DNA from 2 places in the Arthrobacter sp. Cr_A7 genome. Region 2 is predicted to be linked to the other one. Evidence: riboswitches for the same ligand, from Rfam matches in the RefSeq annotation. Region 2 holds a riboswitch; the other holds the start of a gene.
The links. Region 2 has a riboswitch for glycine ahead of gcvP (aminomethyl-transferring glycine dehydrogenase). Riboswitches for the same ligand answer to the same signal wherever they lie in the genome.
Positions count from the first base shown of each region.

Region 1 (9,927 bases), on a different contig from region 2:
ACGGCCCCGGCGGCGAGCAGGAACTTCACCACGACGTCGTCGCGGTCCTGCTGGCCGGCCTGGTCCATGCCGGGGGCGAAATGCAGCGCGTAGAACAGCACCGCCGGGATGATCCCGGCCGCGCCGTTGGTCGGGGCGGTCACCACCCGCCCGCCCGAGGCGTTCTCCTCGTTCACGGCCAAGGCGATCAGGTTCACCCACTCCTGCCAGTACTTCGGGTCATGGAAGTCCTGGTCCTGGCCGTCACTGTCCGGGGTGTCAGGTTCCAGGCGTGAGCTTTCCTTCTTCAGCCGCTCGTACCAGTCAGGGGCCCGGCGTCGGACCTTCAGCCCGCCCGGCAGCACCCCCTCACGCTTCAACGACGTCGCCACGCAGTCCTCCATCACGGACCAGATATGCAGCAGCCCCGCGCGGATCTCCTCCTCCGTGCGGGAGGCCTTCTCGTTGACCAGCATGACATCGCTGATGCCCAACCCGGTTTCCCGGCAGTGCTCCAGGAGCTCGGCGGCGGTGCGGAACGGCAGCGGCAGTTCCTTCTTCGACTCCTCCAGCTCCTGCTGCGCCGCGTCCTCCTCACCCTCACGCACGATGAACCCGCCACCGACCGAGAAGAACGTCGCCGAATGCAGCACAGTGCCCTCGGCACCGGTCACGGTGAACGTCATCCCGTTGGTATGCCGCGGCAGCACAGTCAACGGCCGCAGCACCATGTCCTTCACCCCGTACGGCAACGCCACCGCCCCGGCCAGCTGCAGCACACCGGTCTCCGCTATCGCAGCCAGCCGGGCCTCCACCTCCTCGGGCAGGATCAACTCCGGATGGAACCCCTCCAACCCCAACAAAATCGCGGTCATCGTCCCATGCCCGTGCCCCGTCGCAGCCAAAGACCCATACAGATCCACCCGCAACCCCGCCACCTCCGCCAACACCCCGGAAGCCTTCAACTCCTCCGCAAACACAGCAGCAGCCCGCATCGGACCGACCGTGTGCGAGCTTGAGGGACCGATCCCAATCGAAAAGAGATCAAAAACACCAACAGCCATGGCAGGTCTTCCTAACTGAATGGAGAAGGGGAAAGGAACAGCGGGGCCGGGGTTTCGACAGGCTCAACCACCGGAAGGTGACGTACACACATGGGGCCGGCGGAGCCGGACTTTTCGAAAGCGTGCGTCAAAGCGACGAAGGAGCAGCACGCGTGAAAATGTCCGGTCCGGCGGTCCCGGAGCCCGCCACGGCCTAGGACAGAGGTGCGATGCCCGGGTAGAGCGGGTGGGCTGCAGCCAGGGCCTCGACGCGGTTCCGCAGCCCGGAAAGGTCCGCATCGGCGTCGGCCGTTAAAGCCTCGGCGATGATGTCCGCAACCTCGCGGAACGCTGCTTCGCCGAAGCCGCGGGTGGCGAGTGCGGGCGTGCCGATGCGGAGGCCGGAGGTGACCATGGGCGGGCGCGGGTCGAAGGGAACGGCGTTGCGGTTGACCGTGATGTCGATCGCCGCGAGCCGGTCTTCGGCCTGCTGGCCGTCGAGTTCGCAGTTGCGCAGGTCCACCAGGACCAGGTGGACGTCGGTGCCGCCGGAGATCACGTTGATGCCCTTGGCGGTGACATCGGGCTGGACCAGGCGCTCGGCCAGAATGCGGGCACCGGCCAGGACGCGCTCCTGGCGTTCCTTGAACTCGGCAGACGCGGCGATCTTGAACGCCACGGCTTTGCCGGCGATGACGTGCTCGAGTGGCCCGCCCTGCTGGCCCGGGAACACTGCCGAGTTGATCTTCTTGGCCACGTCGGCGTCGTTGGACAGGATGATGCCGCCGCGTGGACCGGCGAGGGTCTTGTGCGTGGTGGACGTGGTGACGTGCGCGTGCGGCACGGGGGAGGGGTGCAGTCCGGCGGCAACCAGTCCGGCGAAGTGGGCCATGTCCACCATCAGGTAGGCGCCCACCGAATCGGCGATGCGGCGGAATTCGGCGAAGTCCAGCTGCCGTGCGTAGGCGGACCAGCCGGCCACGATCAGCTGCGGCTTGTGCTCCTGGGCCAGGCGCTCCACCTCTGCCATGTCAATGGTGTGGGTGTCTTCGCGGACCTGGTACGGAACCACATTGTAGAGCTTGCCGGAGAAGTTGATCTTCATGCCGTGGGTGAGGTGCCCGCCGTGGGCCAGGTTCAGGCCCATGATGGTGTCACCCGGCTTGATCAGCGCGTGCATGACGGATGCGTTCGCCTGGGCGCCGGAGTGCGGCTGGACGTTCGCGTACTCGGCGCCGAAAAGGGCCTTGACGCGGTCGATCGCCAACTGCTCGATCACGTCCACGTGCTCGCAGCCGCCGTAGTAGCGCTTGGCGGGATACCCCTCGGCATACTTGTTTGTCAGCACCGAGCCCTGCGCCTGCATGACAGCAACGGCCGTGTGGTTCTCGGACGCGATCATTTCCAGGCCGTCGCGCTGGCGGCCCAGTTCGTCGTCGATCTTTGCTGCGATCTCAGGGTCCAGCTCGGACAGGTCAGCGTCCAGGGACGGGGAGATGACCTGCTCGAAGGCTGCCGTTGCGGCAGCGGCGCCGCTCACAGCTCGCCGCCGTTGGCTGCGGCGTACTCTTCTGCGGACATGAGCGGGCCTTCTTCAGTGACCGCCACCTTGAAGAGCCAGCCGGCGCCATAAGGGTCGGTGTTGATGAGGGCGGGGTCCGAGACGACGCCGTCGTTGATCTCGACGACCTCGCCGGTGACCGGGGCGTACAGGTCGGACACGGACTTGGTGGATTCCACCTCGCCGCAGGTTTCGCCGGCAGTAACCGTGGAGCCCACCTCGGGCAGGTCCACGTACACAATGTCACCCAGGGCGTCGGCGGCAACAGCGGAAATCCCGACCCCCGTGGGCCCGGACCCGTCACCAGCAACCCATTCGTGCTCGGCGGAGTACTTAAGTTCAGCAACAACTTTGCTCATGTGTAATTCCTTAGTTCTTGGAGTGTGAAAAGTGAGAGAGCGTTTGGTTCAAACCTGCGAAAGGTGAGAGAGCGTCGGAGGGCCGGCGGAGCCGGGCTTTTCGAAAGCGTGCGTCAAAGCGACGAAGGAGCAGCACGCGTGAAAAGTCCGGTCTGCCGGCACGTACCCGGCCGCGAGGGGAGTCACTTCGTGCGCTTGTAGAACGGGAGTTCAACTACTTCGAACTTCTCTGGCTTGCCGCGGAGGTCGATGTCCAGGACGGTGCCGGGGGTGGCGAATTCGACGTCGACGTAGGCCATGGCCACGGGGTAGCCGAGCGTCGGGCTGGGCTGGCCGGAGGTGACCTCCCCTACCAGGGTGCCGTCCTTGAGGACGGGGTAGTGGGCCCGGGCGGCGCGGCGGCCGGTTCCCTTGAGGCCCACCAGCTTTTGGCCGACCGTTGATCCGAATCCGGCAGCCTTGATTGAAGCCAGCGCCTCCTTGCCCACGAAGTCGCTCTCCTTGGTGAGCGACACAACGGGGCCGAGGCCCGCGGAGTAGGCGTTCACGTGGCGGGACAACTCGTTCCCGTACAGCGGCATGCCGGCTTCAAGGCGGAGCGAGTCGCGGGCGGCGAGGCCGGCGGGGATCAGGCCGGAGCCTTCACCTGCTTCCAGCAGCGCGTCCCAGAGCCCGGCCGCGTCCAGGTTGCCAATGTAGATCTCGAAGCCGTCCTCGCCGGTGTACCCGGTGCGGGCCACAAGGAGATCCTGGACCGCACCGCTGACGGTGATGCCCACCTCAACGGCGGCGTAGTACTTGAGTTCCGTGACCAGCGGGTGCTGGTGCGCCGGGACGAGCTTCAGCAGGATTTCTTCGGCCGCCGGTCCCTGGATGGCGATCAGCGAAGTCTCGGCAGAGGCGTCATCGACGGCGACATCGAAGTCCGCCGCCCGCTCCAGGAGCGCCCTGGCCACGACGGCGGCATTGCCCGCGTTGGGAACCACCAGGTACTGGTCCACGCCTTCCTTCGGGGAAGGGCGGCGGTAGGAGATGAGGTCGTCAATGATGCCGCCGTCAGCGTCGCAGATCAGTGAGTACTTCGCCTTGCCGACGGCAACCGCGGAGAGTTTTCCGGCCAGGGCGTAGTCCAGGAACGCTGCGGCGTCGGGACCGGTCACCCAGACTTCACCCATGTGGGACAGGTCGAACAACCCGGCAGCATTGCGGACCGCGTGGTGTTCCGCCAGCTCTGATGCGTACTTGAGCGGCATCTGCCAGCCACCGAAGTCCGTAAAGGAGGCGCCGGCTTTCTTGTGCTGCTCGAACAGGGCAGTGTATTTCTCGGTCATCAGGAATCCTTACTGTTGCCGGTGGTCGAGCCTGTCGAGATCCAGGTTTCGACAGGCTCAACCAACGGGCGAATTAGTTTTCGAAGTCTTCGAGCGGCGGGCAGGAGCAGATGAGGTTGCGGTCCCCGGCTGCGCCGTCGATCCGGCCGACGGGCGGGAAGTACTTGTCCTGCCGCAGTGCAGAGACAGGGAAGGCGGCCTGCTCGCGCGGGTAGGCGCGGTCCCAGTCAGAGCTGACGACGGCGGCTGCCGTGTGGGGTGCGTTGCGCAGCGGCGAGTTTTCCAGGGAGAAGTCCCCGGCGGCCACCTGGTCGATTTCGGCGCGGATGGTGATCATCGCGTCGATGAAGCGGTCGATCTCGGCGAGGTCCTCGGACTCGGTGGGCTCCACCATCAGCGTCCCGGCCACCGGGAAGGCGAGGGTGGGGGCGTGGAATCCGAAGTCGATGAGGCGCTTGGCCACGTCCTCGGCGGTGACACCCGTCTTCGCGGTCAGTTCGCGCAGGTCGAGGATGCACTCGTGCGCCACCAGCCCGCCCTCACCCGTGTACAGCACAGGGAAAAACTCGTTCAGCCGGGAAGCGACGTAGTTGGCCGCCAGGAGTGCGGACTTCGTGGCCTCGGTCAGGCCCTCGCCGCCCATCAGCTTCACGTAGGCCCACGAAATCGGCAGGACACCGGCGGAGCCGTATCGTGACGCGCTGATGGCCACGCCGTGGCCCTCCTCATGCGCGGCTTTGTTGGCGTCGCCCGGCATAAAGGGTGCCAGGTGTGCCTTGGCAGCTACGGGTCCGACGCCGGGGCCGCCGCCGCCGTGCGGGATGCAGAAAGTCTTGTGCAGGTTCAGGTGGGACACGTCGCCGCCGAACTTGCCGGGTTGAGCCAAACCGACCAGGGCGTTGAGGTTTGCCCCGTCGACGTAGACCTGCCCGCCCGCGGCGTGGATGGCGTCGCAGACCTCGCGGACGTCGGCGTCGTACACACCGTGGGTGGAGGGGTAGGTGATCATGATGCAGGACAGGACGTCCTTGTTGGCCTCGATCTTCGCGGTCAGGTCCGCGTGGTCGATGGTTCCGTCGGCGGCGGTGGCCACGACAACAACCTTCATGCCGGCCAGGACCGCGGAGGCAGCATTGGTGCCGTGGGCGGAGGCCGGGATCAGGCAGACGTTGCGCTGGTCGTCGCCGCGGGACAGGTGGTAGCCGCGGATCGCCAGCAGCCCTGCAAGTTCACCCTGGGAACCGGCGTTGGGCTGGATGGACACCTGGTCGTAGCCGGTGATCTCGGTGAGGTCGGCTTCCAGGCCTTCAATCAGTTCGCGCCAGCCCTCAGTTTGCGAGTCGGGGGCGAACGGGTGGATTGAGGCGAATTCGGGCCAGGAGATGGCTTCCATCTCCACGGTGGCGTTCAGCTTCATGGTGCACGAACCCAGCGGGATCATGGTGCGGTCCAGCGCCAGGTCGCGGTCCGAGAGGCGGCGGATGTACCGCAGCAGCTGGGTCTCGGAGCGGTGGGTGTTGAACACCGGGTGCTGCAGGTAGCCCGAGGTGCGGAGCACCGTTTCGGGCAGCTCGTAGCCCTGTGCGTCCCCGATCGGACCGGCGCCAAAGGCGACGGCAACAGCGGAAAGTGTTGCCGCCGTCGTCGTCTCATCGATGGAAACACCCACGGTGTCTTCGTCGACGAAGCGCAGGTTGATGCCCCGGGCCTCAGCCGCGGTGATGGCCTTGCGGGCCTTGCCGGGGACACGGACGGTAAGGGTGTCGAAGAAGGAGTCGCTGACGAGCTCCCGGCCCACCTTGGCGAGGGCGGTGGCGAGCACCCGGGTGTTGTTGTGGACCCTCTCGGCGATGGCCTTCAACCCGTCCGGGCCGTGGTAAACGGCGTAGAAGGAGGACACGATGGCGAGCAGCGCCTGGGCGGTGCAGATGTTCGAGGTCGCCTTTTCCCGGCGGATGTGCTGCTCGCGGGTCTGCAGCGCGAGACGGTAGGCGGGGGCGCCTGCATTATCCTTGGACACGCCGACGATGCGGCCCGGCAGGGTGCGTTCCATGCCGGTCCGGACGGCCATGTAGGCCGCGTGCGGGCCGCCGAAAAACAGCGGAACGCCAAAGCGCTGGGTAGAGCCGACGGCGATATCGGCGCCCTGCTCGCCTGGAGGGGTGATCAGGGTGAGGGCGAGGAGGTCGGCAGCGACGGTGACGAGGGCGCCGCGTTCCTTGGCTTCAGCGATGACCGCCGACTGGTCCCACACCCGGCCCGAGACGCCGGGCTGCTGCAGCACGATGCCGTTGATGGCGCCGTCGGGCAGTCCGTTGGACAGGTCGGCAATTTCAACTTCGAAGCCAAGCGCCTCGGCGCGGCCCTGGACGATGGCAATGGTCTGGGGAAGGCAATCGGCATCCAGGACCGTCTTGCCGTCCTTGGCGTCCTTATTCTTGTTGGCCCGGCGCATCAGCAGCACGGCCTCTGCCACGGCGGTGGCTTCGTCCAACAGCGACGCGTTCGCGACCGGAAGCGCGGTCAGGTCCTGGACCATGGTCTGGAAGTTCAGCAGCGCCTCAAGCCGGCCCTGGGAAATTTCAGGCTGGTAGGGGGTGTAGGCCGTGTACCAGGCCGGCGCTTCCAGGACGTTGCGGCGGATGACGGCCGGGGTGATGGTGTCGTAGTAGCCCTGGCCGATCATCTGGACCGCGGTCTTGTTTTTGGCGGCGATCCGGCGCAGCTCGGCCAGGACCTCAACCTCGCTCATGGCGGCCGCCAGCCGGAGGGCCTTGTCCTGGCGGATCGAGGCAGGGACGGCAACGTCCACGAGACCGTCCACGCTGTCGTAGCCCACGGCTTTGAGCATCGCGTCGACGTCGGCCTGGCGGCGCGCGCCGATGTGCCGGTCGGCAAAAGTCGATGGAAGGGATTGAATCGTCATGAGGAACTCCAGGTCTGGCCGGCCACTGGTGGCACGGCATGGTTTGGGTTCCTCCCCGCTCTGTATTGGACCTGAGAGATTCCGGTGGAGCCTGTTTGTGGCAGGGCCCGCCTTGCACCGTCGGTGAGTCCGGGACCCCTCGTCAAAGGGATGTGGCCGGGCTGCTTTCCAGAGTCGCCTCGCCGTGACGGTACATGGGCCTGAGAGATTCCTGGGGAGGATTTGCTCCTACGGCGCCTGCCCGGTGTTGCTCCGGGAGGACTCTCCCGTCACAGCTCGAAAGGCTTATTCAAATATGGGTGATTCGGCTCACAAGGTACAGGCTGAAGGGCTTCGAAAGCAAATCCGTCCAGTCATGACGGCCGGGAGCAGCCGGTTCGCGACGTTGTTGCGGGCGGGGGTTTGACAATCATTCGTGACCGGAACCACACTGAACCCGTGATCGGCGCTGCTTCGCAACTGATCATGACTTCTAACTTAATGCCTTTGACCTGCGGCGGGAGAGTCCTGCCCGGTACATTCAGCAGGCGCCGTAGGAGCAAACCCTCCCCAGGAAACTCTCAGGCCCCCGTACCGCCGCGGAAAGGCAACTCTGGAAAGCAGCCAGGCAGGTCCTGGCTCACCGACGGTGCAAGCACGCCTTTATGGCTGCGGAAACTCTCAGGTCCTGTACAGAGCGGGGAGGAACCGAATCTTTGTGGCACTTGACGGTGCTGCTTGAACGATGGAGTTCCTCATGACGATTCATCCCCCGACGTCCCCCAGCGGCCAACCACACCCAGGCAAAGCCCAACACAGCGAACCGCCGCACCTGGAGCGGCAGCTCAGCAACCGGCACATCCAGCTCATCGCCATCGGCGGAGCCATTGGCACGGGCCTCTTCATGGGCTCCGGCAAAACAATCTCCGCGGCCGGCCCGTCCGTGATCTTCGTGTACATGATCATCGGGTTCATGCTCTTCTTCGTGATGCGGGCCATGGGCGAACTGCTGCTGAGCAACCTGAACTACAAGTCCTTCAGCGATTTCGCGGCCGACCTCCTGGGGCCCTGGGCCGGGTTCTTCACGGGATGGACCTACTGGTTCTGTTGGGTGATCACCGGCATCGCCGACGTCATCGCCATCGCCGGGTACTCCCGGGAACTCTGGCCCTCGCTGCCGCTGTGGATCCCCGGGCTGGCCACAGTCGCCATTCTCCTGCTGCTCAACCTCGCCACCGTGAAGGCGTTCGGTGAGACGGAATTCTGGTTCGCCCTCATCAAGATCATCGCCATCGCAGCGCTGATCATCGTGGGCCTGTTCATGATCTTCACCGGGTTCCAAAGCGACGCAGGAGCCGCCGGGTTCAGCAACCTGTGGAGCCACGGCGGTTTCTTCCCCAACGAATTCATGGGTTTCGTGGCCGGTTTCCAGATCGCCGTTTTCGCCTTCGTCGGCATCGAGCTTGTTGGCACAACGGCCGCCGAGGCCAAGAATCCTGAACGGAACCTGCCCAAGGCCATTAACGCCATCCCCATCCGCGTGCTGCTCTTCTACGTCGGCGCCCTGATCATCCTGATGTCCGTCACCCCCTGGACCCAGTTCGCGGCCGGCCACAGCCCCTTCATCGGAATGTTCTCCCTGGCCGGGCTTGGAGCCGCGGCAACCATCGTCAACCTGGTGGTCCTGAGCTCCGCCATGTCCTCCGCCAACTCGGGCATCTACTCCACGTCCCGGATGGTCTTTGGCCTGGCACAGGAAGGCGACGCTCCCGGCATCTTCAGCCGCCTCTCCACGAGGAAAGTACCCAGCAACGCGCTGTTCCTGTCCTGCGTGCTGCTGCTCTCCGGCGTCGTCCTGATGTATGCCGGCCAGGACGTGGGCAAGGCCTTCGAGATGGTCACCACCGTGTCCGCCGTCTGCTTCATCTTCGTCTGGTCCATCATCCTTGCCAGCTACCTCGCCTTCCGGCGCCGCCGCCCGCACCTGCACGCGGCGTCCGCGTTCAAAATGCCCGGCGGCATCCCCGTGGTGTGGCTGATCTTCGCCTTCTTCGCCTTCGTCCTTTGGGCCCTCACCACCCAGTCCGACACCCTAGCCGCGCTGCTGGTCACCCCCGCATGGTTCCTTGTGCTGGGCATCGCGTGGGCCATCCTGCGGCGCCGCCCGGCACATCTCGCCCGCTTCGCCGTCTTCCAGGCCGAGCTCCGGGCCGATGAGGCTGCAGCGGGCCGCAGCAAGGGGGCAGTGAACGACAGGACTCCCCAGAAAGAGCAGGCGCCGAAGTGATCGGCACGGACGTGACGGACGCGGCAGGCGAGCGGGTCACCCGGCCAGGCACCAAACCGCATACGCGGGCGTCCCGGGAAGCCAGGAGCCTTCCCACCCGTCTGGAGATCATCCCGACAGAGGGCATCACGGCCGGCGTCCGGGCCCACGTTCCAGCGGGGTCCACCATCACCGTGACGTGCCTGCCGCACCATGGCATCGCGCGGACCATGCAGACCGCGCTGCTGCTGGCCGGTATGGGATACAGCGCGGTCCCGCACCTTGCTGCCCGGAGCATCGGGAGTCGCCAGCAGCTGGAAAACGCGCTGCGGGACTGCCGGGATGCAGGGATCACGGAGGTGTTCGCCATCGGCGGTGATGCTTCGGAAGCTGCCGGACCGTACAGCAACTCCCTTCAACTGCTGGAGGACATCATGGAGCTGTCGGGCGGGGACATCTCGGCGGGAGTGGCGGGATACCCGG
Region 1 covers NZ_JARHXQ010000327.1:6,164-16,090, forward strand. Annotated here, with positions in the region: gene P2Q66_RS19590 (L-serine ammonia-lyase) at 1-1,043, opposite strand, end outside; gene glyA (serine hydroxymethyltransferase) at 1,237-2,562, opposite strand; gene gcvH (glycine cleavage system protein GcvH) at 2,559-2,942, opposite strand; gene gcvT (glycine cleavage system aminomethyltransferase GcvT) at 3,125-4,273, opposite strand; gene gcvP (aminomethyl-transferring glycine dehydrogenase) at 4,347-7,199, opposite strand; glycine riboswitch at 7,378-7,478, opposite strand; glycine riboswitch at 7,687-7,785, shown strand; gene cycA (D-serine/D-alanine/glycine transporter) at 7,936-9,465, shown strand; gene P2Q66_RS19620 (methylenetetrahydrofolate reductase) at 9,462-9,927, shown strand, end outside.
Region 1: another riboswitch for glycine. It lies ahead of gcvP (aminomethyl-transferring glycine dehydrogenase); the one in region 2 lies ahead of gcvP (aminomethyl-transferring glycine dehydrogenase).

Region 2 (9,927 bases):
TTCTTTTCCAGCACCAGGTTGTAACTGGCGGTTCCCGGGCTTTCAAGCACAAGGAACCGGACTTTCCAGCCGCTGCCGTTCTTCACCGACGCGTAGGCCGCCGACTGCAGCATATTGCCGCCGTTCGGATTGGCCGTGACGTGCTTGTCCCAGTTTTCAATTTCCTCGGCTGTGGCAAAACGTGCGGTGAATTCTCGCAAGGGGGCCGTGTCCAATCGGGTTGATGCGCGGTTTCGGTACTCGTAGCTGCGTGCGGACATGCAGCCTCAAGTCTAAAGCCTGCGGCGGTCCCGGCTTTCCGCCGCAAGCGGATGTGCAGCCTGCGGGATGTTTCCGTAGGGCCCACGCCTTGACTCGGGCAGGGGCGTTCGCAAGGGTGGGAGGATGCAGCCAAACCGGGAACAATTGATGCCGCTGCCTGAAGGAAGCGCCCGGACATACAGCGCCGGAGTCCAGGCGGCAGCCCTGGCCGGCTTCCTGGCGGCATCCTTCCTGGTTGCCGCCCTGGGTGGACTGGCCACCGTCAACAACGTGGACGGCTGGTATGCCACAGCGGACAAAGCGCCCTGGTCGCCGCCCAACGGCGTCTTTGGACCGGTGTGGACCGTGCTGTACACGGCAATGGCGGTTGCTGCGTGGCTGGTGTGGCGGAAACGCACCGGCAGGACAAAGGCCGCGCTGACTGTTTATGGCATCCAGCTGGGCCTCAACCTTGCCTGGACTCCGGTCTTCTTCGGCCTGTATCCCACGCTTGGCCCCGCAGCACTGTGGCTGGCGCTGGCCATCATCCTGGCCCTGATCGCCGCCGTCACCCTCACCGTCCTGCAGTTCGGCCCCATCAGCAGGACGGCCGGCCTGCTCCTGCTGCCGTACGTGGCGTGGCTGGTGTTCGCCACCACGCTGAACTGGTGGGCCGCCGCGCACAATTAAGCCGCGCACAATCAAGGTTCCGTCCACAACGGACAGCGGCCCCTGGGATCAGCATTCGACGACGTTGACGGCGAGGCCGCCCATGGCGGTTTCCTTGTATTTGGAGGACATGTCCTTGCCGGTTTCGCGCATGGTGATGATGACCTCGTCGAGGGAGACGCGGTGGGTGCCGTCGCCCCAGAGCGCCATTTTCGCGGCGTTGATCGCTTTCGCGGCGGCGATCGCGTTCCGTTCGATGCACGGGACCTGGACCAGCCCGCCGATCGGGTCACAGGTCAGGCCCAGGTTGTGTTCCATCGCGATTTCCGCGGCGTTTTCCACCTGCGCCGGGGACCCGCCCATCACCTCGGCCAGGCCCGCGGCCGCCATCGACGACGCCGACCCCACCTCGCCCTGGCAGCCCACCTCCGCCCCGGAAATGGATGCCTGTTCCTTGTAGAGCACCCCGACGGCACCGGCCGCCAGCAGGAACTTCACCACGACGTCGTCGCGGTCCTGCTGACCGGCCTGGTCCATGCCCGGGGCGAAATGCAGCGCGTAGAACAGCACCGCCGGGATGATCCCGGCCGCGCCGTTGGTCGGCGCGGTCACCACCCGCCCGCCCGAGGCGTTCTCCTCGTTCACGGCCAGGGCGATCAGGTTCACCCACTCCTGCCAGTACTTCGGGTCATGGAAGTCCTGGTCCTGCCCGTCACTGTCCGGGGTGTCAGGTTCCAGCCGAGAGCTTTCCTTCTTCAGCCGCTCGTACCAGTCCGGGGCCCGGCGTCGGACCTTCAGCCCGCCCGGCAGCACCCCCTCACGCTTCAACGACGTCGCCACGCAGTCCTCCATCACGGACCAGATATGCAGCAGCCCGGCGCGGATCTCCTCCTCCGTACGGGAGGCCTTCTCGTTGACCAGCATGACATCGCTGATGCCCAACCCGGTTTCACGGCAGTGCTCCAGGAGCTCGGCCGCGGTGCGGAACGGCAGCGGCAGTTCCTTCTTCGACTCCTCCAGCTCCTGCTGCGCCGCGTCGGCACCGGTCACGGTGAACGTCATCCCGTTGGTATGCCGCGGCAGGACAGTCAACGGCCGCAGCACCATGTCCTTCACCCCGTACGGCAACGCCACCGCCCCGGCCAACTGCAGCACACCGGTCTCCGCTATCCCAGCCAGCCGGACCTCCACCTCATCAGGCAGGATCAACTCCGGATGGAACCCCTCCAACCCCAACAAAATCGCGGTCATCGTCCCATGCCCGTGCCCGGTCGCAGCCAAAGACCCATACAAGTCCACCCGCAACCCCGCCACCTCCGCCAGCACCCCGGAAGCCTTCAACTCCTCCGCAAAAACAGCAGCAGCCCGCATCGGACCGACGGTGTGCGAGCTTGATGGTCCGATTCCAATGGAAAAAAGGTCAAAAACACCAACAGCCATGACGGAAATCCTTACTAAAACACTGCGATCGAGGAGGTAGCTGACTGTTCTTCCGGTTCAACGCTACGCGCTTGCAACCCCTTCGGCGCCGTCCAGGTCGCCGCCGTTTTTCGACGCGTATTCCTGCGCGGACAGCAGCGGCCCCTCGGACTCCGCTGCCACTTTGAAGAGCCAGCCTGCGCCGTAGGGATCGTTGTTGATCAGCGCAGGATCGTCCACGACGGCCGGGTTGGTCTCCACCACTTCGCCGGTCACCGGGGCGTACAGATCAGAGACGGACTTCGTGGATTCCACCTCGCCGCAGGTCTCCCCCGCGGTCACCGTGGAACCAACCTCGGGCAGGTCCACGTACACAATGTCGCCGAGGGCATCCGTCGCGACGGCGGAAATCCCCACAGCCACAAGGTTCCCACCCTCCCGGGCCACCCACTCATGCTCGTCGGAATACTGAATTTCAGCGGCTACTTTGGGCATATCTTTTCCTTACGTAATTTTTCTGGCGAAACTCTGTGGCTGGGTTGGGTGGAGTGGCCCCGGCATCCTCTGCATGCTGCTCCTTCGTCGCTTTGACGCATGCTGCCGGATACCGCGGCCCCTCCCACATCAGGTCACCTTTGAGAGCGCAACAGTTTCAAAGCAACAACACCCTGCCCAACCGCACATCTTCAATCCGTGTCGAGGCGGGTGGTCCGGAAGAACGAATGAACCAACGGCAGGCGGGACTTCCTAAAAAATGGGGCATCAGGAACTCGGAAGCGCCTGCGAAGGTGACCTGCGCGGGCCCATCCCCAGAACTTAGCGGTTCAAGCAGCGCTAAAAGGACGCATGCAAAGCCCAAGGTGACGTGCAAAGCCCCCTTGGGCCCGGTATCCGGAGACGTGCGTCTAAGGGAGCGTCACGTCCGCTCAGCGGGCGTCTTCGCGACCGAGCACGCGGAGGATGCCGGGCCCAACGGGCACAAGGCAACCCTGGGGTTGTCAGACCGGGCTACTTTTGGCGCTTGTAGAACGGCAGTTCGACGACTTCGAAGGGCTCTGCCTTGCCGCGGAGGTCGATGTCGAGGGCGGTGCCGGGTGCGGTGTGTTCGACGTCGACGTAGGCCATGGCGACGGGGTAGCCGAGGGTGGGTGAGGGCTGGCCGGAGGTCACCTCGCCGACGGTGACACCGTCTTTGAGGACCGGGTAGTGGGCGCGGCCGGCGCGGCGGCCCAGGCCCTTGAGTCCTACCAGGCGGCGGCCGGAGGTGGTGCCGGCGCCGGCTTCCTTCTTGGCTGCCAGGGCCGCCTTGCCCACGAAGTCGCCTTCCTTGGAGAGTGCGACGACGGGACCCAGGCCGGCGGCGAACGGGTCACCCTGCAGGGACAGTTCGTTGCCGTACAGCGGCATCCCGGCTTCAAGGCGCAGGGAGTCCCGGCATGCCAGCCCGGCGGGCGTGAGCTCGCCGTCGTCGGCGATGGCGATGAGTGCCTGCCAGAGGGCGGCCGCGGCGTCGTTGGCCACGAAGATCTCGAACCCGTCCTCGCCGGTGTACCCGGTGCGGGCCAGCAGGAGTTCCTGCCCTGTGCCGGCCACCAGGAACGGCACCTCGACGGCGGCGTAGTACTTCAGCTCCGTGACGGCGCTGTGGTTCGCGGCGGGCACCAGCCGGAGCAGCAGCTCCTGTGCTTTCGGGCCCTGGACTGCGATCAAAGATGTCGCTGCGGACGCATCGCGGACATCGACATCAAACTCTGCTGCCCGCTCTGCCAGCGCCGCGGCCACCACTGCTGCGTTGCCGGCGTTGGGGACCACCAGGAACACGTCGGTGCCGTCCGGTGCTGCCGGGCGCCGGTAGGTGATGAGGTCGTCGATGATGCCGCCATCCTCGTTGCAGATCAGCGAGTACTTGGCCTTGCCCACCGGCATGGCGGAGATCCTGCCCACCAGGGCATAGTCCAGGAACGCGGCCGCATCGGGGCCGGTCACCCAGACCTCACCCATGTGGGACAGGTCGAACAGCCCCGCGCCCTTGCGGACGGCGTGGTGTTCAGCCAGTTCTGAGCTGTATTTAAGCGGCATCTGCCAGCCGCCGAAGTCCGTGAAGGATGCACCCAGTTTTTTGTGCTCGTCGTAGAGAGCGGTGTACTTCTCAGGCATGCTGGTCCTTAGTTCTCGAAGTCTTCAAGCGGCGGGCAGGAGCAGATGAGGTTGCGGTCCCCGGCTGCGCCGTCGATCCTGCCCACAGGCGGGAAGTACTTGTCCTGCTTGAGGTGGTGGACCGGGAAGGCGGCCTGTTCCCGCGGGTAGGCGCGGTCCCAGTCGGAAGATACGACGGCGGCTGCCGTGTGGGGTGCGCGGCGCAGCGGCGAGTCGGCCACGGTGAAGTCGCCGTTCGCCACCTGGTCGATTTCGTGCCGGATGGTGATCATGGCTTCGATGAAGCGGTCCATCTCGGCGAGGTCCTCGGACTCGGTGGGCTCCACCATCAGCGTCCCGGCCACCGGGAAGGCGAGGGTGGGGGCGTGGAAGCCGAAGTCGATGAGGCGCTTGGCCACATCCTCGGCCGTGACGCCGGTCTTCGCCGTCAGCTCGCGCAGGTCCAGGATGCACTCGTGCGCCACAAGTCCGCCTTCGCCGGTGTAGAGGACGGGGAAGTGTTCGTTGAGGCGGGAGGCGATGTAGTTGGCAGCCAGGAGCGCGGACTTCGTGGCCTCGGTCAGGCCCTCGCCGCCCATCAGCTTCACATATGCCCACGAAATCGGCAGCACGCCTGCGGAGCCGAAGCGGGACGCGGAAATCGGTACGTCGTTGCCTTCGGTCCACGACGCCGCGTCGCCCGGCATGAAGGGTGCCAGGTGTGCCTTGGCCGCGACCGGTCCGACGCCGGGGCCGCCGCCGCCGTGCGGGATGCAGAAGGTCTTGTGCAGGTTCAGGTGCGATACGTCGCCGCCGAACTTGCCGGGTTGGGCCAACCCGACCAGGGCGTTGAGGTTGGCGCCGTCGATGTAGACCTGGCCGCCGGCCGCGTGGATGGCGTCGCAGACCTCGCGGACGTCGGCGTCGTACACACCGTGCGTGGACGGGTAGGTGATCATGATCGCCGAAAGCGCGTCCCTGTGCGCGTCGATCTTGGCGTACAGGTCCGCGTGGTCGATGGTTCCGTCGGAGGCGGTGGCCACCACCACAACCTTCATGCCGGCCAGGACAGCGGAGGCAGCATTGGTGCCGTGCGCGGAGGCCGGGATCAGGCAGACATTGCGCTGATCGTCGCCACGGGACAGGTGGTAGCCGCGAATCGCCAGCAGCCCTGCAAGTTCACCCTGGGAACCGGCGTTGGGCTGGATGGACACCTGGTCATAGCCCGTGATCTCGGTCAGCTGCGCCTCGAGGTCAGCAATCAGTTCACGCCAGCCCTCGGTCTGCGAATCCGGGGCGAACGGGTGGATCGAGGCGAACTCCGGTCAGGAAATCGCTTCCATCTCCGCCGTGGCGTTCAGCTTCATGGTGCACGAACCCAGCGGGATCATGGTGCGGTCCAGCGCCAGGTCCCGGTCGGACAGCTTCCGGATGTACCGCAGCAGCTGGGTCTCGGAGCGGTGCGTGTTGAACACCGGGTGCTGCAGGTAGCCGCTGGAGCGTTCGACGGCGGGGTCCAGCGCAAAACTGCCGGTAGATCCGACCGCTTCGGCGCCGAAGACGGAAACGACATCGGCGACGACCGCCGTCGTGGTGGTTTCATCAACGGAGATGCCTACCGTGTCGGCGTCGATGCCCCGCAGGTTGATGCCCTTGGCCTCGGCGGCCGCAACGATTTCGGCAGCCCTTCCGGGCACGCGGACGGTGAGGGTGTCAAAGAAGGAGGTGTGCAGAACCTCTGCCCCGGCAGCCTTCAGGGAAGCAGCCAGCGTGCGGGCGTGGCGGTTGGCGGTCTGGGCGATCGCCTTCAGCCCCTCGGGGCCGTGGTAAACGGCGTACATCGACGCAACGATGGCCAGCAGGGCCTGCGCGGTGCAAATGTTCGACGTCGCCTTCTCGCGCCGGATGTGCTGTTCGCGGGTCTGCAGCGCAAGCCGGTAGGCGGGGACACCGGCGTCGTCCTTGGACACGCCCACCAGGCGGCCGGGCATGGAGCGCTCGAGCCCCTTCTGGACTGCCATGTACGCGGCGTGCGGGCCGCCGAAGAACAGCGGGACGCCAAAACGCTGGGCCGAGCCGACGGCGATATCGGCGCCCTGCTCCCCCGGCGGGGTGATCAGGGTCAGCGCCAGGAGGTCAGCCGCGACGGTCACGAGTGCGCCGCGTTCCTTGGCTTCACCGATAACGGCGGAGTGGTCGAAGACGCGGCCCGAAACGCCGGGCTGCTGCAGCACGATGCCGTTGATGGCACCGTCCGGCAGGCCCGCGGACAGGTCGGCAATTTCAACTTCGAAGCCGAGCGCTTCAGCGCGGCCCTTGACGATCGCGATGGTCTGCGGCAGGCAGTCCGCGTCCAGGACTGTCTTGCCATCCCTGGCGTCCTTGTTCTTGTTCGCGCGGCGCATCATGAGTACCGCTTCGGCCACGGCGGTGGCTTCATCGAGCAGGGACGCGTTGGCGATGGGCAGGCCAACGAGGTCCTGGACCATGGTCTGGAAATTCAGCAGCGCCTCAAGCCGGCCCTGCGAAATTTCAGGCTGGTACGGGGTGTAGGCCGTGTACCAGGCCGGGGATTCCAGGATGTTGCGGCGGATCACGGGCGGGGTCACCGTGTCGAAGTAGCCCTGGCCGATCATCTGCACGGCCGTCCTGTTCTTGGCTGCCAGCTTGCGCAGTTCGGCGAGCGCTTCCACCTCGCTCAGGGCCGTGGACAGTTTCAGCGGGGTTTCCTGACGGATGTCCTTGGGGACCGCCGTATCAACCAGGGCGTCCACGGTGTCGAAGCCGACGGCTTGCAACATGGCGTCGACGTCGGCCTGGCGCCGTGCGCCAATATGACGGTCAACGAAGGTGGCAGCTGAGGCCAGGGAGGCGGAGGCCGGAGATACGGTCACGAGGAACTCCATAATTCAGGTGGCGCAGGGTACGCCACATCGATTCGGGTTCCTCCCCGCTCTGTATTGGACCTGAGAGTTTCCGCGTTGCCGTGCTTGCGCATGGCCCCGCTTGCACCGTCGGTGAGCACAACAGTCCTTGGTCTCCCGTAGCCGGGATGGCACAGGCGGACTGCCTGCTGCTTTCCAGAGGTGCCTCGCCGCGGCGGTACATGGGCCTGTGAGATTCCTGGGGAGGGTTTGCTCCTACGGCGCCTGCTTGTACTTTCGGCAGAACTCTCCCGCCGCAGATCAAAGGCTATTCATTTGGATTGCTGAGAACGGCCGGTGAGGGCCTTCACAGCCTCCAATTGTCCTACGCCGCAGCCCCTGGGGCAAATGGCGGCCTACCTGCGCAGGCGCTCCAGGGCAGCAAGGAGATTGTCCACATCCGCGGCGGCTCCGCCTTCCGGCACGGGGCCGACGGCCAACATGGCATTGAAGTAGAGCCCGTCCCCCATGTAGAGCACTGCTTTGGCCAGTGCCGGGCCCACATCGGCGGCAATCTCGTCCAGCCAGCGCTGCTGGATGGCGGCGAAGCGGCGGCGCGTTTCCTCGTGCGCCACTTCTGCGAGCCGGGTCGCGGCGACGATTGCCCGGTCCAGCGGGGTGTCAGCCCAGACGGAGGACCTGATGAAGTATGCCGCGGCCCCCTCCTCCGCCTTGGCCATGGCATCGGCGTCGGCTCCGGCCAGTTCGTCCAGCCGGTCCAGCAGCACCTGGATCAGGGCTTCCTTGTTTGGAAAGTGGTAGAGCAGGCCGCCCTTGGAAACCCCGGCCTTCGCCGCGACGGCGTCAAGGGTGGCTGCACGCTCCCCCACGTCGATCAGAAGGGTTTCAAAGGCGTCAAGTACGGCGTCGCGGGCTACGGGCTTGCGGGGCATGCCTCTAATCATGCCTTCCTCCATGCATCATTCCTCAAACCCCAACGGTTCGTAACTATACCGTCCAGACGGTACAGTTATGGCATGACCATTTCCGCTGGCACCACCAGGACCTCCGCATCTGCTTCCGGCAGTCCGCTTTCCCGGGCGCTGTGGCGTGACTGGCTTGCCCTGGGACTGCTGATGTTCCCGGTGCTGCTGGTCGCGGTGGACAACACCGCGCTGACGTTTGCCCTGCCCGCCATCGCAGGCTCACTGGACCCCTCCGGAGTCCAGCTCCTGTGGATCGTGGATGCGTATCCGCTGGTCCTTGCAGGACTGCTGGTGTCCATGGGAAGCCTGGGCGACCGCATCGGCCGCAGGAAGCTGCTGATCACCGGCAGCATCGGCTTTGCCGCACTGTCCGCCGCCACCGCCTTCGCACCGAGCCCGGAGTGGCTGATCGCCGGCCGCGCATCCCTGGGATTCTTCGGCGCCATGCTGATGCCCTCCACGCTGTCCCTGATCCGCAACATCTTCCCGGAGCCCAACCGCCGCCGGCTGGCCGTCGCCATCTGGGCTGCAGGGTTCTCAGGGGGCGCCGCCCTGGGACCGATCTTCGGCGGCTGGCTGGTGGAGCAGTTCTGGTGGGGCGCGGTCTTCCTCGTCGCCGTTCCCCTCATGCTGCCCCTTCTGGCCTTCGGACCTGTGTTCATTCCGGAATCGAAGGACCCGTCGCCGGGGAAGGTGGACGTTCCCAGCATCGTGCTCTCCCTGCTGGTCATGGTTCCGGTGGTCTACGGAATCAAGGACATTGCCACCGAGGGGCCGGGACCGGCAGGCCTGGGCAGCATGGCGTTCGGGCTGGTGATGGCAGCCGTCTTTGTGCGCCGGCAGCTGACGCTGGCCAACCCGCTCCTGGACATGTCCCTGTTCCGGAACAGGGTGTTCAGCATGGCCATCGCGGCCAACGTCCTGGCCCTGTTTTCGTTCAACGGCTTTATCCTCTTCCTGGCCCAGCACCTGCAGCTCCTCGAGGGCATGTCTCCCTCCTCTGCGGGGATTGCGATGATCCCGGCACTGGTGGCCACGGTTGTGGCAGGCCTGGTGGTTGTGCCGCTCGTCCGGCGGGTGCGGCCCGGATTCGTGGTGGGAACAGGACTGGCCTTCAGCGCCGCCGGCTACAGCCTTGTCACCTTCGGCAACCACAGCGGCGGCCCGGCACTCCTGTTGGCGGCCCTCCTGATCCTTGCCCTGGGCGTGGGCACTGCCGAGACCATTTCCAACGACCTCATCCTGGGTGCTGCACCGCCCGAGAAGTCGGGTGCGGCGGCAGCGATTTCCGAGACGGGCTACGAGGTGGGTTCGCTCCTGGGCACGGCGGTACTGGGCTCCATCCTGACAGCCTCCTACCAGCACAACCTCCGGCTGCCGGCCGGACTGCTGGAAGCCGCTCCGCCCTCCGCCGCGCACAACGCCGGCGAAACGCTCGCCGGCGCCATGGAAGTTGCCTCAGCACTGCCCGCTCCCCTGGCGGACGCCGTCCGGGACACCGCGGCCGCAGCCTTCAACTCGGGGGTTCACATCACGGCCGCCATTGGGCTGGTACTGATGGCGACGGCGGCAGTGCTCGCCGCCGTCGTGCTCCGCAAAGTGCCCAAGGCCAT
Region 2 covers NZ_JARHXQ010000361.1:19-9,945, reverse strand. Annotated here, with positions in the region: gene P2Q66_RS21200 (peptidoglycan bridge formation glycyltransferase FemA/FemB family protein) at 1-260, opposite strand, end outside; gene P2Q66_RS21195 (TspO/MBR family protein) at 409-930, shown strand; gene P2Q66_RS21190 (L-serine ammonia-lyase) at 979-2,349, opposite strand; gene gcvH (glycine cleavage system protein GcvH) at 2,413-2,823, opposite strand; gene gcvT (glycine cleavage system aminomethyltransferase GcvT) at 3,337-4,485, opposite strand; partial or broken gene gcvP (aminomethyl-transferring glycine dehydrogenase) at 4,494-7,370, opposite strand; glycine riboswitch at 7,555-7,652, opposite strand; gene P2Q66_RS21170 (TetR/AcrR family transcriptional regulator) at 7,745-8,281, opposite strand; gene P2Q66_RS21165 (MFS transporter) at 8,366-9,927, shown strand, end outside.